Regions from separate parts of the Ensifer sp. GW823-FHT05D09 genome, predicted to be linked through region 3. Evidence: riboswitches for the same ligand, from Rfam matches in the RefSeq annotation. Region 3 holds a riboswitch; each other region holds the start of a gene.
The links. A riboswitch is a leader RNA that binds a small molecule or an ion and turns the genes downstream of it on or off. The one in region 3 is predicted to bind cobalamin.
Positions count from the first base shown of each region.

Region 1: linked by a shared signal. The riboswitch ahead of AC1Q80_RS18510 (ABC transporter substrate-binding protein) and the one ahead of metE (5-methyltetrahydropteroyltriglutamate--homocysteine S-methyltransferase) in region 3 are both predicted to bind cobalamin.
Region 2: linked by a shared signal. The riboswitch ahead of cobU (bifunctional adenosylcobinamide kinase/adenosylcobinamide-phosphate guanylyltransferase) and the one ahead of metE (5-methyltetrahydropteroyltriglutamate--homocysteine S-methyltransferase) in region 3 are both predicted to bind cobalamin.

Region 1 is NZ_JBXAIA010000006.1:159,033-164,085, forward strand. It holds gene typA (translational GTPase TypA) at 1-1,558, opposite strand, end outside; gene AC1Q80_RS18505 (alkaline phosphatase D family protein) at 1,760-3,322, opposite strand; cobalamin riboswitch at 3,541-3,785, shown strand; gene AC1Q80_RS18510 (ABC transporter substrate-binding protein) at 4,018-5,007, shown strand; gene AC1Q80_RS18515 (FecCD family ABC transporter permease) at 5,004-5,053, shown strand, end outside.
Region 2 is NZ_JBXAIA010000002.1:760,536-765,588, reverse strand. It holds gene AC1Q80_RS09435 (cobyric acid synthase) at 1-357, shown strand, start outside; gene AC1Q80_RS09430 (dihydrofolate reductase family protein) at 470-1,000, shown strand; gene AC1Q80_RS09425 (adenylate/guanylate cyclase domain-containing protein) at 1,185-3,413, opposite strand; cobalamin riboswitch at 3,626-4,027, shown strand; gene cobU (bifunctional adenosylcobinamide kinase/adenosylcobinamide-phosphate guanylyltransferase) at 4,166-4,690, shown strand; gene cobW (cobalamin biosynthesis protein CobW) at 4,694-5,053, shown strand, end outside.
Region 3 is NZ_JBXAIA010000005.1:298,147-303,199, reverse strand. It holds gene AC1Q80_RS17325 (sugar ABC transporter ATP-binding protein) at 1-238, opposite strand, end outside; gene AC1Q80_RS17320 (substrate-binding domain-containing protein) at 304-1,332, opposite strand; gene AC1Q80_RS17315 (LysR substrate-binding domain-containing protein) at 1,530-2,435, opposite strand; gene AC1Q80_RS17310 (hypothetical protein) at 2,542-2,913, opposite strand; cobalamin riboswitch at 2,910-3,129, shown strand; gene metE (5-methyltetrahydropteroyltriglutamate--homocysteine S-methyltransferase) at 3,227-5,053, shown strand, end outside.

The DNA of each region.
Region 1 (5,053 bases), on a different contig from region 3:
CGGCATAGACCTTTTCGCCGGCTTCGATGATCATCGGGCCGCGGTCTTCCAGGTTGAACATGGCATAGGCGACCGATTCACCGGCATCGTTGGAGAGCAGCACGCCGTTGACGCGGCCACCGATCTCGCCCTTGTACGGCTGGTAGGCGTGGAACAGGCGGTTCATGACCGCCGTGCCGCGCGTATCCGTCAAGAGTTCCGACTGGTAGCCGATCAGGCCACGGGTCGGAGCGAAGAACACCAGACGGACGCGATTGCCGCCGGACGGACGCAGCTCGACCATCTCGGCCTTGCGCTCGGACATCTTCTGAACGACGACACCCGAATGCTCTTCGTCGACGTCGATGACCACTTCTTCGATCGGCTCGAGCAGCTGACCGTTGTCATCCTTGTGCATGACGACGCGCGGACGCGAAACGGCAAGTTCGAAGCCTTCACGACGCATGGTTTCGATCAGAACTGCGAGCTGCAATTCGCCGCGACCGGAGACGAAGAACGAATCCTTCTCGGAGGATTCCTCGATCTTCAGCGCAACGTTGCCTTCAGCTTCCTTGAACAGGCGGTCGCGGATGACGCGGCTCGTGACCTTGTCGCCTTCGGTGCCGGCAAGCGGGCTATCGTTGACGATGAAGGACATGGTGACGGTCGGCGGGTCGATCGGCTGTGCCGTCAGCGCTTCGGTGACCGTCGGGTCGCAGAAGGTGTCGGCGACTGTGCCCTTGGTCAGGCCGGCGATGGCGACGATGTCACCTGCATGCGCTTCTTCGATCGGCTGGCGCTCGATGCCGCGGAAAGCGAGGATCTTCGAGATGCGGCCGGTTTCAAGCAGCTTGCCGTCCTGGCCGAGAACCCGGACCGGCTGGTTCGGCTTCAGCGAACCCGAATGGATGCGGCCGGTGATGATGCGGCCGAGGAAGGGGTTTGCTTCGAGGATCGTGCCGATCATGCGGAACGGGCCTTCGGCAACCGTCGGCTCGGGAACGTGCTTGAGCACGAGGTCGAGGAGCGGTGCCATGCCCTGGTCCTTCGGACCTTCAGGCGCTACGTTCATCCAGCCGTCGCGGCCCGAACCGTAGAGGATCGGGAAGTCGAGCTGCTCGTCGGAAGCGTCGAGGTTTGCAAAGAGGTCGAAGACTTCGTTGATGACTTCTTCGTGGCGTCCGTCAGGGCGGTCGATCTTGTTGATCGCGACGATCGGCTTCAGGCCGACCTTCAGCGCCTTGCCGACGACGAACTTCGTCTGCGGCATCGGGCCTTCGGAGGCGTCGACGAGAACGATGGCGCCGTCCACCATCGACAGGATGCGCTCGACTTCGCCGCCGAAGTCGGCGTGGCCGGGGGTGTCGACGATGTTGATGCGCACGCCCTTCCACTCGACCGACGTCGCCTTGGCGAGAATGGTGATGCCGCGCTCTTTTTCGATGTCGTTGGAGTCCATGACGCGTTCGGCAACGCGCTGGTTTTCGCGGAACGAGCCCGACTGCTTCAGAAGCTCGTCGACAAGGGTCGTTTTCCCATGGTCGACGTGCGCGATAATCGCGATGTTACGAATGCTCATTTTTCGTCTCGGAAGGTTTAGGGCACGCCCCAATGGGCCACGCCGCTTTTTCAATGGTCGGGCTCATACAGGTTTTTTTGCGATTGCGAAAGGGGGGCGTGCGCAAGAGACCGGCGCCGAAGCCCCGACAGGCCATGGGTTTGCAACCGGAAAGGGTCGCGCCAACCGGCTCTGGAAAGGGATCAGTCAAAGCCAGAACGGTCATGCGACAGCGGCCGGATCGAGCGTCACGCGCCACAGTTCCTGGTCTTGCCGATCCATCAGGCGCACGGTCATCTGCTTCGTCTGGCCATTGATATCGACGATGCCGAAGAACTGCAGGCCGGCCGACGGCGGCAGGTTGCTGTCGGCGCCTCCGCCCGATGCCTTGATGAAGCGGACATCAGGGCCGAACGTCATGTCCAGCTCCTTTGGACCATAGGTTCCGGAATGCAAGGGACCGGAGACGAACTCCCAGAACGGCAGGAAATCCTTGAAGGCCGCCCGCGACGGATCGTAGTGATGCGCAGCGGTGTAATGCACATCCGCCGTCAGCCAGACGAGGTTGTCGATGGCATTGTCCCTGATGAAGCGCAGCAGGTCTGCGAATTCGGTTTCGCGTCCGGTCGGCGGACCATTGTCGCCGTTGGCGATGGCATCGGAGCCGCGCCGGTTGGCATAGTCGTCCCAGACGACGAGGCCGATGGGCATGTCGCAGGCGATCACTTTCCAGACGGCCCGCGAGGCGGCAAGCTCCCGTTTCAGCCAGTCCGCCTGGCGCCAGCCGAACAGGCCGCCATCCCCCTCCCCCTGGTTGGGGCCGCGGTAGGAGCGGAGATCGACGAAGAAGACATCGAGCAGCGGACCGTATGCGATCTTGCGGAAGATGCGGCCGGGCTGGGTCGGGACGTTGCGGATCGGCGTCATCTCGTTGAACGCCCGGCCGGCGCGGGCCGCATAGACGGCCACGTCTTTTTCCTGGTAGCGCGGATCGTCTCTGAGGTCCGTCGACGCCGACCAATTGTTCAAAACCTCGTGGTCGTCCCATTGATAAAAGGTCGGGCAGACGGCGTTGAGGTCACGCACATGGCTGTCGAGAAGATTGTACTTCCACTGGCCACGATATTCTTCGAGCGTTCGCGCCACGTCGCGCTTCTCATGCGTCACCACCCGGTTCTTCCAGATGCCACCGTCGCGCAAGGGTATCTCGTCGGGAATGGGGTTGTCGGCATAGATCGTGTCGCCGGAATGGATGAAGAAATCCGGCTCGTGCAGACGCATCGTCGAATAGGTCTTCATGCCGACGTCGTCGATGCCCCAGCCCTGGCCGGCCGTGTCGCCGGACCAGACGAAGCGGATCGAGCGCTTGCGCAAGGGTGCTGTGCGAAACCGGCCGATCACCGGCTCGGACACCCGGTTGACGTCGTAGAGATCGGTCGCGGTGAAGCGGTAGAAGATGTCCTGGTCGGGCAGGAGATCGTCGAGCGAACACTTCACCGCGCAATCCGTCTGCGGTGTCGCGGTGAGATCGGCGAGACGAACCGGATTGGAAAAGCTTTCGGTCGTCGAGTACTCCAGGCTTACCCGCGACGGCCGGTCGACCCGCGTCCACACCATGCCGGAGCGTGTGTCGACATCCCCCGACTGGACACCATGGATGAATTCCGGCCGGCCGTAACCGCGGGCATAGAACGGTGTCGCAAGACCGGAGGACGCGACAAGGCCGGCGGCACCGGCGGATAAAAGAAAGGAACGACGGGACAGCGTGGTGAGGATTTCGGCCAAACAAGCCTCCGGTTCGAGCCTCGCGAAAGCGAATTTCGCGTGTCGGACCTTTGGCTGCCCGCATGTCAGCGCGTTGACAGAGGCATGAAACAATTTGAACGGTTTCGCGACAATTCGGTGAAAGTCTGCCTTGCAGCGCTTAACGGTAAGCCGCCCCGGCACCTTCACGGCGGCGCCATTTCGACAACCTCTCGTCTTGACGTAACGCCGGCTGGAACACTAAGGGTAGCGCCGACGGTTCCCCGAAGGATGACTCTAACGGGGATTAATAGGGAACACGGTGAGGACGACCCAATAGGGACCGAGACCGTGGCTGCCCCCGCAACTGTAAGCGGAATGCCGGACACCCAAGTGGCGCGACAGCGCGCCATGCCACTGCGATCGCGTCAGACGCGTTGCGGGAAGGCAGGTGGAAGGCGCTTGATCCGCGAGCCAGGAGACCTGCCGTCAAGCAGAAGATCCAACGTCACGGGCGGGGTTGCCCGGAACAGGAGTTGTCCATGATCCGCATACCCGGCGGCTTTGCGCCCTCTTTTCCCGTTCTTCTCGACGTTTGCGATCGTTTGTCTCCCGAAATCCGACCGGCCGGCTGTCGCCGCTTCGGCTGACCCTTCGCAAGCTCACGAGAAGAGAGAATTCCCTTGAAAGCCATTTTCAATGCCGTCGGGCGCTATTGCCCATCCCTTGCCGTTTCCGTGTCCCTGCTTTTGACCGTCGCTCCCACGACCGCTCTTGCGGCCGCGACGAGCTACCCCCTGACCTTAAAGAATTGCGGCCAGGAGGTTACCTTTAAGGCGGCGCCGACGCGCACCGCCTCTATCGGTCAGAGCACCACGGAAATTCTTTATCTTCTCGGCCTCGCGGACAAGGTCGTCGGCACAGCCGTGTGGATCGGCCCTGTTATCGACGGCTACGAGGACGTCAACGCCAAGGTGCCGCGGCTTGCCGATAACGACCCGAGCTTCGAAAGCGTCGTTGCCACCAAGCCGGATCTGGTGACCGCGCAGTTCCAGTGGCATGTCGGGCCGGAGGGCATTGTCGCAACGCCGAAGCAATTCGCCGAACTGTCGATCCCCGTCTATGTCTCGCCGGCCGATTGCGCCGCCAAGGACAATTCCGCCGGTGGCGACGGCGTACGCCACAATGCCTTTTCGATGGACCTGATCTACCAGGAGATCACTGAGCTCGCCGAAATCTTCGATGTGCAGGATCGTGGGCAGGCCCTGGTCGCCAAGCTGAAGGCCCGCGAAGAAGCTGCCCGCAGCAAGATCGCCAATGCCGACGGCAAGCTGTCGGCCGTCTTCTGGTTCTCCAGCGCCGAAATGGACATCGATCCCTATGTCGCCGGCACCAACGGCGCGCCCGGCTACATCATGTCTGCGCTCGGCATCAAGAATGTCGTGTCCACCGAAGAGGAGTGGCCGACCATCGGCTGGGAGACCATCGCCAAGGCCGATCCGAAGATCGTTGTCATCGGCAAAATGGATCGCCGCCGCTTCCCGGCCGACGACTGGGAGCTGAAGATGAAGTTCCTGAAGTCCGACCCGGTCATCAGCCTGATGCCGGCGGTCAAGGCCGACCATATCGTCGTCATGGACGCACAGGCGATGAACCCGACGATCCGCACGATCGAGGGCATCGAGGTGCTGGCCGACGCGGTCGAAAAAGCCGGCCTGGCGAAGTGAGGTCAACACCTCCAGCGATCAACCGCGCGGGCGCCGTTTCGACGGC
Region 2 (5,053 bases), on a different contig from region 3:
ATGGCGCCGGAAAAGACGCTCCGCAACAGCCGCGCCTGGTCGCTGGAACACGACGTTGCGCTGGAAGGCTACGAGATCCACCTCGGCCGGACGACAGGCGCAGACTGCGACCGCCCATCGGTGCGCATCGACAGCCGCCCGGACGGTGCGCTGTCTGCCGACGGCCGGGTGATGGGCACCTACCTGCACGGCCTGTTTGCGAGCGACGCCTATCGCGCGGCGCTTCTGAAGAGTTTCGGCATCGAAGGTGGAGCGACCAACTATCGCCAGTCGGTGGATGCGGCGCTCGACGATGTCGCCGGCGAGCTTGAAGCCGTGCTCGACGGGCGTTGGCTGGATGGGCTTCTGGGGCGGTAGCGTTTGTTTGTTCGTTCGTCGCTCCGACAAGGCGGCGCACCGTTTATGCCCAACCTCACTTTTGCGTCCTGTCGCCTCACGCTATTCTGACCACCCGCGGGAGGTTTGCAGCATGGCGAAGCTTGTGTTTGGAATGAACCAGTCTCTGGACGGCTATGTCGACTACCAGGGGTTCGCGCCTGGCCCCGTGCTCTTTCGTCACTGGATAGACCACGTGCGTGGCCTGACCGGCAGCGTTTACGGTCGCCGCATGTACGAGATCATGCGCTACTGGGACGAAGACCATCCTGAATGGGATACGGAGCGGCAGGCGTTCGCAGCGGCTTGGCGACGCCAGCCGAAGTGGGTCGTGTCACGCTCGTTGAAGTCTGTCGGCCCCAACGCCACGCTTGTCGAAGGTGACATTGAGGCGGTGATCGGTGGCCTGAAAGCCCGGCTCACTGGAGAGATCGCCGTTTCCGGACCGGATCTGGCGCGAAGCCTGACCGAACTCGGCCTTATCGATGAGTATCGGCTCTACTTCCACCCCGTCGTGCTTGGTAGCGGCACGCCATTCTTCGCCGGCCCGCGACCACCACTGCGCCTTGTTTCCACCGATCACGTTGGCGAAGACGTGATGAGGTTGACATACGTTCCTGCTTGATCGCTGCGTTTCGACAGACGGACTCCGCCGTTTGGGGCCCGATATGGCCGCCAACAATCATCCGCAGGCGCTTGCGATCGATCTGGCTCCGGTCGACGGGCGACGGCAGTGCGTGTCCTGAAGTTTGGCACGCCGGCAAATGCGCGGGGATGCCACAAGGGGCACTTGTGTCGATATCGAGCTGCTAGGGGACCTGCGAGAACGTGAAGGCCCTGTCGCCGTGATACCATATGAACTCGTTTTCCTTGGCGCGAAGTCCTCCGGGATTTCGCAGCACCGTCCCGCACAGGTTCGTTGTCTTGAGCCACAGGAAGCAAACCTCGTCCCGGTCAAATTTGACCTCGACGTCCGTCATGCGACCGGCGCCGATGGAGGCCCAGTCTCCCGTCAGAGTGGCCATGCCCGCGATCGAAATCACAGCCTCGTGTTCCTCGCCCGAATCCAGCATGCGTCCATGCAGCCGATGCCCGAGGAGAAGTGAGCGGGCTTCGTCGGCTTCCAGTCTGTTGGCGGCGATGAAGTCGGTGTTCATCAAGGTCTCGGGCAGGCCCGCCAGCCGCAGTCCCCGATAGAAGCGCGCGCTGTCCTCCTGCGTCGCCAGGTCCAGGGGCGGGCTCGTCGCGATGCTGGCCGCAGTGCCGCCGCGTGCGAGGCGAAGCCCGTTGAAACGGGTTATGGCCGCCTCCGCTTCCGCGCGGCGACCGAGGTGCCCGGAAGCGGAGGCAAGAAGAAGGAATGAGCCGTCATCCTGAGGGTTGAGTTCGATGCTGCGCTTCGTTGCTGCCGCTGCCGCCTCGAAATCCTCGAGGCCGAATTGCGTCAGTCCAAGGACGTAGATGAAGAAGGACGGAGAATGCGGATCGAGGCGCATGGCCGTGCGGATGTAGGGCAGGGCCTCCGCCGGACGGCCGACGGAGGTCAGCACGAGGGCCGTCAGCGCGTAGCTCCAGGAGTCGCCCGGTTCAAGCGCGATCGCTTCCTTGAGTGCGGCCAGCGCGTCGGCATATTGCCAGTCCGCTTCGGACAGGAGAGCGGACGCCTGATAGGCGAGCGCTGTCTTGTGCTTCTGGGCGATCCGCAGATATTGCGTCGCCTTGGCTCTCGCTTCGGTCCGCGAGATACCCAGCTGATAATGCCAGCGCCACATGCAGATGCGCGCGTAGACCATGGCCGCGGCGGCGTAGGCGCGCCCATAGGCGGGATCGAGCGCAATCGCCTGCTCGAAATAGGGCACTGCCTTTGCAAAGTCCTCCGGGGTCGTGCGACGGTGATGCTCCCAGCCGCGCAGGAACGCATCGAAGGCCGCAGGCACCATCGTTTCCTTGCGCCCGGAGGCCATCTGCTGGTCCGGGTCCAGCCGAAGTGCCAGCGCGTCGGCAATGCCGCGCATCACTTCGTCCTGTAGTGCAAAGACATCGGACAGTGAACCGTCGAACTTTCCGGCCCAAACGTGGCCGCCGCTGAGACTATCGACGAGCTGGGCATTGATCCGCAGTTGCTCTCCGGCACGCTGCACACTGCCTTCAAGCACGTATCTGACGCCGAGTTCTTTGGACACCTGCCTGGGTGTCACCGCCTTGTTCTTGTAGGTGAAGGTCGAGTTGCGCGCGATCACGAACAGGCCGGAGACCTGGGCGAGCTCGGTGACGAGCCCATCGGTCATGCCATCGGCGAAATACTCCTGCCTCGGATCGTCGCTCACATTGGCAAACGGAAGCACCGCGATCGACGGTTTGTCCGGAACACTCAGGTTCGATAGTCGGACTTGGGGCGTTTCCACGGGTGGCTCCCACGGCTGCCACCAGGCGACGCCGCTCGCCGCCACAAGCACGACCGCGGATGTAGCAAGTGCCGGCCAGCGCGTCATGCGGCGCGTTGCGGCTTTCGCGCTGCCCGCGTGGGCTTCGTTCAGCGCCAGGCGATAAGCCCGAACCGGCTTTTCGATATGCTTCAGGCGTTGTTCGCCGAGAGAGACGAAACGGACATCGAGGTGTTTCTCGACCTGATCGTAGGCGGTGCCGGAAATGACGATCCCACCCGGTTCGGCGAGGCTCTGCAGGCGCTCGGCAATGATCACGCCATCGCCTTGAATGTCGTCGCCTTCAACGATGACATCGCCAAGATTGATGCCGATGCGAAATTCCAGCCGCCCCTCTTCGGAGCCGCGGCTATCGGATTTCGCGCGCTGAACCTCCACCGCGCAACGGACCGCTTCGACGACACTGTGGAACTCGACCAGCAACCCGTCGCCCATGGTCTTGATCAGCCGTCCATGGTGCGCGGCGATCCGTTGTTCGAACAGGTCGTGCAGATCGGCCTGAAATCGCGCGCATGTACCCTCCTCGTCGGCTTGGGTGAGCAGTCCATAGCCGGAAACGTCGGCAATCATCACGGCGGCGAGCCTGCGTTCCATTTGCCTACCGGATCAACGAAGCCTCTTGTTGGGCTAGTTTATCGCATTATCTGCAATCGCTAAAATGAAGTTCGCCGCCGTGGTGCAGCGCTTATGCCGTGTGACGACGACTTGCGGCCCCGGGGTACTTCGCGTTCGGCAAATCGTCGCGCGACGCAATTCGGCCGGGGAGGTGTCGCACGCGTCGATTGACTTTGCACCGCCCGCTTCCTAATCATCTGACGTTGGATGGTTTCCCCGGATCGTGGCGATGCGGGGGAATAATTGGGAATGTGACGGATGGACCCAAATCGGGCATCCTTATCGCAGCCGACCCCGCGACTGTAGAACGGTCAGGGTTCGCCATCGGGCTGAAGACCGGCTACCTCTGGATTGCATGGGCAATCGAAGGCGGTTCGGAATTCAGCCGGAAAAGCCACTGGCGTGGCTTCGTGATCAGCCGGGTTGGACGCCTCTTCTTCTACGAATCGTCCGCCTTTCACGAAACATGAAAACGCCGGGAAGGTGAGGCGGGCCGTTCGGGCCCTTGCGTTGTTTTTCGCGTCACGACGCGAAGCGATGTCTGGGCGCGTGACGCCGTGAGCCAGGAGACCTGCCGTCCGACAGGGGCATTCCGCCCGAAGGGAAGCCCGCTTCCCACGCCATCACGGAGGTTGTCTTGGCTTATCGACCATTTTCCGAACGCGCCTTTGGCGCGGTGAGATGCTGTTGCCGCTCGAACTCGCGACCGAGCACGTGAGGCCGCAACGCACATGAGCAATTCCCATGCCGGGCCGGTTCTGGTCCTCGGCGGTGCCCGTTCCGGCAAATCCGGCTTCTCCGAAAGGCTCGTCGAAGCCTCTGGGCTCGCCATGCATTATGTCGCGACCGGCCGGGCCTGGGACGACGAGATGCGCGAGCGCATCGACCATCACAAAGAAAGGCGCGGCGAAGGTTGGACGACGCATGAGGAGCCGCTCGATCTCGTCTCGCTGCTGACACGCATCGACGACGAAAATCGCGTGGTGCTCGTCGACTGCCTGACGCTTTGGGTCACCAACCTAATGATGGAAGAACGCGACATGGCGGCGGAGTTCGCTGCCCTTGCCGCGTTTCTGCCCGAGGCTCGGGCGCGCCTCATCCTTGTTTCCAACGAAGTCGGCCTCGGCATCGTGCCCGAGAACCGCATGGCCCGCGACTTCCGCGACCATGCCGGCCGGCTTCACCAGATCGTTGCGGAGAAATCCGCGGAAGTTTACTTTGTCGCGGCCGGATTGCCGCTGAAAATGAAGGGTTGATCCATGACCACTGCGAGAGCCAACCAGGGCAAGATCCCGGCGACCGTCATCACTGGCTTCCTCGGTGCCGGCAAGACGACGATGATCCGCAACCTGCTGCAGAACGCCGACGGCAAGCGCATCGCGCTGATCATCAACGAATTCGGCGATCTCGGCGTCGACGGCGACGTCCTGAAGGGCTGCGGCGCGGAAGCCTGCTCGGAAGACGACATCATCGAGCTCACCAATGGCTGCATCTGCTGCACGGTTGCCGATGATTTCATCCCGACCATGACAAAGCTGCTCGAGCGCGAAAACCGTCCTGACCACATCATCATCGAAACGTCGGGTCTGGCGCTGCCGCAGCCGCTGATCGCCGCCTTC
Region 3 (5,053 bases):
TTTGGGCTGCGGCCGGCGAAGAAATCTTCGTCGGCGTGCCGTCGACGAGGATTTCGCCCTCGTTCGGCTGCAGCACGCCGGCGATGATGTTCATGAGGGTGGATTTGCCTGCGCCGTTCTCGCCGCAAAGCGCGTGGATCTCGCCTTTTTCGAGGTTGAAATCCACATTGGTCAACGCCTTCACAGCCCCGAAGTGCTTGGTGACGTTGCGGACCTGAAGGACCGGCTGCGATATCATCGCCTTCTCCACTCTCATGCGTTCGACTGGCTATCCGGACATCCGGATAGCCATGTCAAAGACCCTTACTCGTCAATGCCCTTGGTGCCGCGGCGCTTCAGGTACTTGTCCCAGTAGAAGTCGTCCGCATTGGCGGCGGTGACGATCGACAGACCATTGTCGACGAAGGGAATGCTCATCGGGTTGAAGCCGGAACGCTTGGCGTCGTTCATCGGATCGATGAGTTCGGGGTGCTTGGCAAGCCACAGCAGCATGAAGCCCATATAGCCCTGCATGCCCTGGTTGGGGTTGATCGAGCCGAACACTTCGCCGGCCTTGATCATGTCGAGGATGTTGGCGTTGACGTCGGCGCACATGACGAGAACCTTGCCGCCGCTTTCCTTGCTGGCCTGTGCCGCACCGATCGCCGAGTTGGCTTCCGGCATGAAGACAGCGCCGAGGTTCGGATTGGCCTGGATCAGGCTCATCAGGCCCTGATAGGCCTTGTTCGGATCCTGGTTGGAAGCGGCGCGGCCGACCAGTTTCATGTCGGGCCACTTTTCAGCCATGCGGCCGACAAAGGCCGTGATGCGCTTGTCGTGGTTGTCCTGGCCGGGGTTTTCCAGAACGGCGTATTCGCCCTTGCCGCCCATCTTCTCGGCGATCGCGTCGGCGGCATAGACGCCTTCGCGGGTGTTGTCCGAGGTGATGAACGAGATGCGCTTGGAGAGCGGCGAGTCGGCGGCAAACGTGACGACCGCCGTGCCCTGGTCGATGGCGCGGTTGATCGGCTCGATGAAGGGATCCGAGTTCATCGGGTGAACGAGGATGCCCGCCGGGTTCTGTGCCAGCGCCTGGTCGAAGGTGGCGATCTGCTTGTTGACGTCATATTCCGGCGTGCCGGTGTATTCGGTCTCGCAGCCGAACTGCTGGCCGGCCTGCTTGAACATTTCATAGACCGGGAACCAGTATTCGACGCCCGATACCATGACGTTCATGACATATTTTTCGCCGGGTTCGCAGCGAAACGGGTTGGCCGTCTCCGCGTTGGCAGCGCCAGCCAGAAACGTAGTTGCAATGACCGCCAGTGCGGTCGTGCTCAAAAAAGTGCGCAAGCGTCCTCCTCGAGGCCGAAGCCCCTCCCAAAAACCAATCGTGCCGTCAGAAATGACCGCTGATGTGTGAGTTTGCCGGAACTCCTCCTCGACTTCCGACTGTCATGATTAAAACCACGCCCCGGGGTTATGTCAATATAATTCACGCTATGAATAATAATTCATGACTGCATGTATATTGTCGCCTCCAATCAGAGTCATTCGCCCATCGCCGCTGCCAGCTGCGCGTTCGAGGCGGCGGCCTCGGCGATGATCCACTCGCGGAACGCCTGGATCTTCTTCTGCCGTCGGTGGCTTTGCGGATAGACAAGCCAATAGGCGCGGCCGTCCCTGACCACATGGTTGAACGGCCGGATCAGTTTTCCGCTGCGAAGCTCCTCGATCAGGAAGGTCGAGACGGCCATGGCGATACCGTGGTCGAGCAATGTGGTCGCCACATCCATCGCCTGGACGTCGAAAATCAGCTCGGTGCCGTTACTGGCGGGTGGCTCCACGCCGGTCTCGACCATCCAGCGCCGCCACCAGCTGGCATTGCCGAAGCGGCGCACCTTGAGTACGTCGGAGGGATGCCTGAGCTGATGTTTTTCCAGGAATGTCGGCGTGCATACCGGCAGGTATTCGATCGGGAAAAGCGGAAACACGTCGTGGCCCGGCCAGTCACCGTTACCGCTGCGCACCACGAGGTCGATCGCATCGCGCTTGAAGTCGATCAGCTCGGTCGACATGTGGACGCGAATGCTGATGTTCGGATGGGCCGCCTGGAACGAGGCGAGCCTTGAGCCGAGCCAGCTTGAGACCACTGTCGGAAGCACGGAGATATGCAGGTGATGTTCGGTCTTGTCGGCAATCTCGGAGAAGGCCGTCCCCAGGAGATCGATCGCTTCCGTCACCTTCGGCGCGAGCTGTCTGCCGGCGGCCGTCAACCGCACTTCCCTGGGCAGGCGGACAAAAAGAGCCGTGCCGGTGCGGTCCTCCAGCAGCCGGATCTGATAGCTGACTGCAGCCTGGGTCATACCCAGCTCCTGCGCCGCGCGGGTGAAACTCAGGTGCCGGGCGGCAGCCTCGAAGGCGCGCACCGCGCTCATGGGGGGAATCTTGCTCATGCGTTGAGATAAGCATTCTTTATGGCAGCATGCGAGAAACCGCTTTGCGCGAAACCGTGAAAATCCTCAATTTTCTCGCGAACACACCACCGCAGAAATGAAGGGGTTAGCAATGCCGAGCGCACTGCGATCGATCATCCGCCATGTCTGGAGTTTTGCCAGGAGAGCCGCCGACATCACGACGACAGTCGATACATTCAGCGAATTCCAGCTCCGAGACATCGGCCTGACGCGCGACAATGACAGCATTCGCGCGCGTGCAGGCGACATTGCCATTCCATGGCAGCCCGTAAAAGAGCCCGATCCCGGCAACGCTCCGTCGCCGCTTGTAGCCGATGACGGCGTGGTTCCCCTGCAGCAGCCTGTCGTGATGCGGTGCCGCGCGCCGTTGCCGCAAAATTCCCCAGCCCATCGAAACTTGAAAATAAAGACATAAACATTTCTTTATGCGATTGACCTGCCCGTCTTTGCAGGGCATTGTCAAACAATCGTGGTTCTGCGGCCCGTCTTGCGACGGGCCGGAGCTAAGAGGGAATACGGTGCGGCGCCGCAAGGCGCCCATGCCGGAGCTGCCCCCGCAACTGTAAGCGGCGAGCGGCCGTCCAATGATGTCACTGAGGGAGACGCCTCGGGAAGACGGGACGGTTCGTGTTGACCCGCAAGCCAGGAGACCTGCCGCGATCGATAACGTCCACGGGCGGGGTGTCCGATGTGCCGCCTTGACGAACGAGCCTGCCTCGGTCGTGGATGCGTCGCATTCAAAGCCTTGCCCACAACCTCGGGGTAAGGAAATGACCATCAAGACAGCCAATCTCGGCTTCCCACGTATCGGCAGACACCGTGAACTGAAGTTCGCGCTGGAGCGCTATTGGGCCGGCAAGATCGACAGACAGGATCTGCTCGCCGTTGCCGCGAGCCTTCGGGCGGAAAACTGGGCCGCGCAAAAAACGCGGGGGATCCAGATCATTCCATCGAACGACTTCTCACTGTACGATCAGGTTCTCGACACATCCGTGCTCGTTGGCGCGGTGCCGCCGGCCTATGGCTGGAAAGGCGGCCCGGTCGATCTCGACACGTACTTCGCCATGGCACGTGGTTCGACGACCGCGACCTGCGCTTCCGGCTGCACCCATGGCGGCCCGGACGGCGGCAACCAGGCGCTGGAGATGACCAAGTGGTTCGACACCAACTATCACTACATGGTCCCGGAATTCGCTGAGGACCAGCGCTTCGAGCTGACGCGCAACGCACCGCTGGAGGCCTTCCTTGAAGCGAGCGCGCTTGGGCATGTCACCCGTCCCGTCGTGCTCGGCCCCGTGACCTTCCTGAAGCTCGGCAAGGCGCCTGCCGGCGGGTTCGAGCCGATCGAGCTGATCGAGCGGCTGGTGCCCGTCTATGTGAAACTTCTCAGAGAGCTTGCGAACGCCGGTGTCGAATGGGTGCAGATCGACGAACCCTGCCTTGTGCTCGATCTCAACGAGCGGGAACGCCAGGCGCTGGCACTGACTTACCGGACGTTCGCTTCGGAAGTACCGCAGTTAAAAATCATGCTTGCGACCTATTTCGGCGCGATCGGTGACAACCTGCCGATAGCGCTTTCACTGCCGGTCACCGGGCTGCATCTCGATCTCGTGCGGGCGCCGCAACAGCTGGACGCCCTCATCGAGTCGGCGCCAGCACAGCTGGTTCTGTCGCTCGGGGTCGTCGATGGCCGCAATGTGTGGCGGACGGATCTTGCCGGTCTCTTCCGCCGGCTGCAGCCGCTGGTCGAGGCGCATGGCCGCGACCACATCGAGCTTGCGCCGTCGTGCTCGCTGCTGCATGTGCCTGTTGATCTCGATCTCGAACGGGCGCTCGACCCGGAGCTCGTCACCTGGCTTGCCTTCGCTCTGCAGAAACTGGACGAGCTCAGCCTGCTTGCCCGCGCCTTCGAGCCCGGCCTTGCCCATCCCGAACAGGTCTTTGCAAAATCGATCGCGGCCGCCGAAGCGCGGCTCACCTCGCTGAAGGTCCATGACCCGCTGGTCGCCGGACGCCTGAAGAACCTGACGGCAGCCGACAGCCGTCGCCAGTCGGGCTTTGCGACGCGCCGTCGGCTGCAGGAAGACAGGCTGGCCCTGCCGCTCTTCCCGACAACGACCATCGGCTCCTTCCCGCAGACGCCGGAGGTGCGCCAGGCGCGATCGCTGCATGCCAAGGGCGAACTCAGCTATGTCGACTACCTTGCTTACCTGCGCCAGGAGACGGAGAAGGCCGTGCGCTGGCAGGAGGAAATCGGCATCGAGGTGCTGGTGCATGGCGAGTTCGAGCGCAACGACATGGTGCAGTATTTCGGCGAGCAACTCTCCGGCTACGCCTTCACGCAGAGCGGCTGGGTGCAAAGCTACGGTTCGCGTTATGTGCGCCCACCGATCATCTTCGGCGATGTCTCGCGGCCGAACCCGATGACGGTGGATTGGGCAACCTATGCGCAGTCGCTGACGTCAAGGCCTGTGAAGGGCATGCTCACCGGCCCGGTGACGATGCTGCAATGGTCGTTCGTGCGCGACGACCTGCCCCGATCGATCGTATGCCGGCAGATCGCGCTGGCGCTGCGTGACGAGGTCACCGATCTCGAA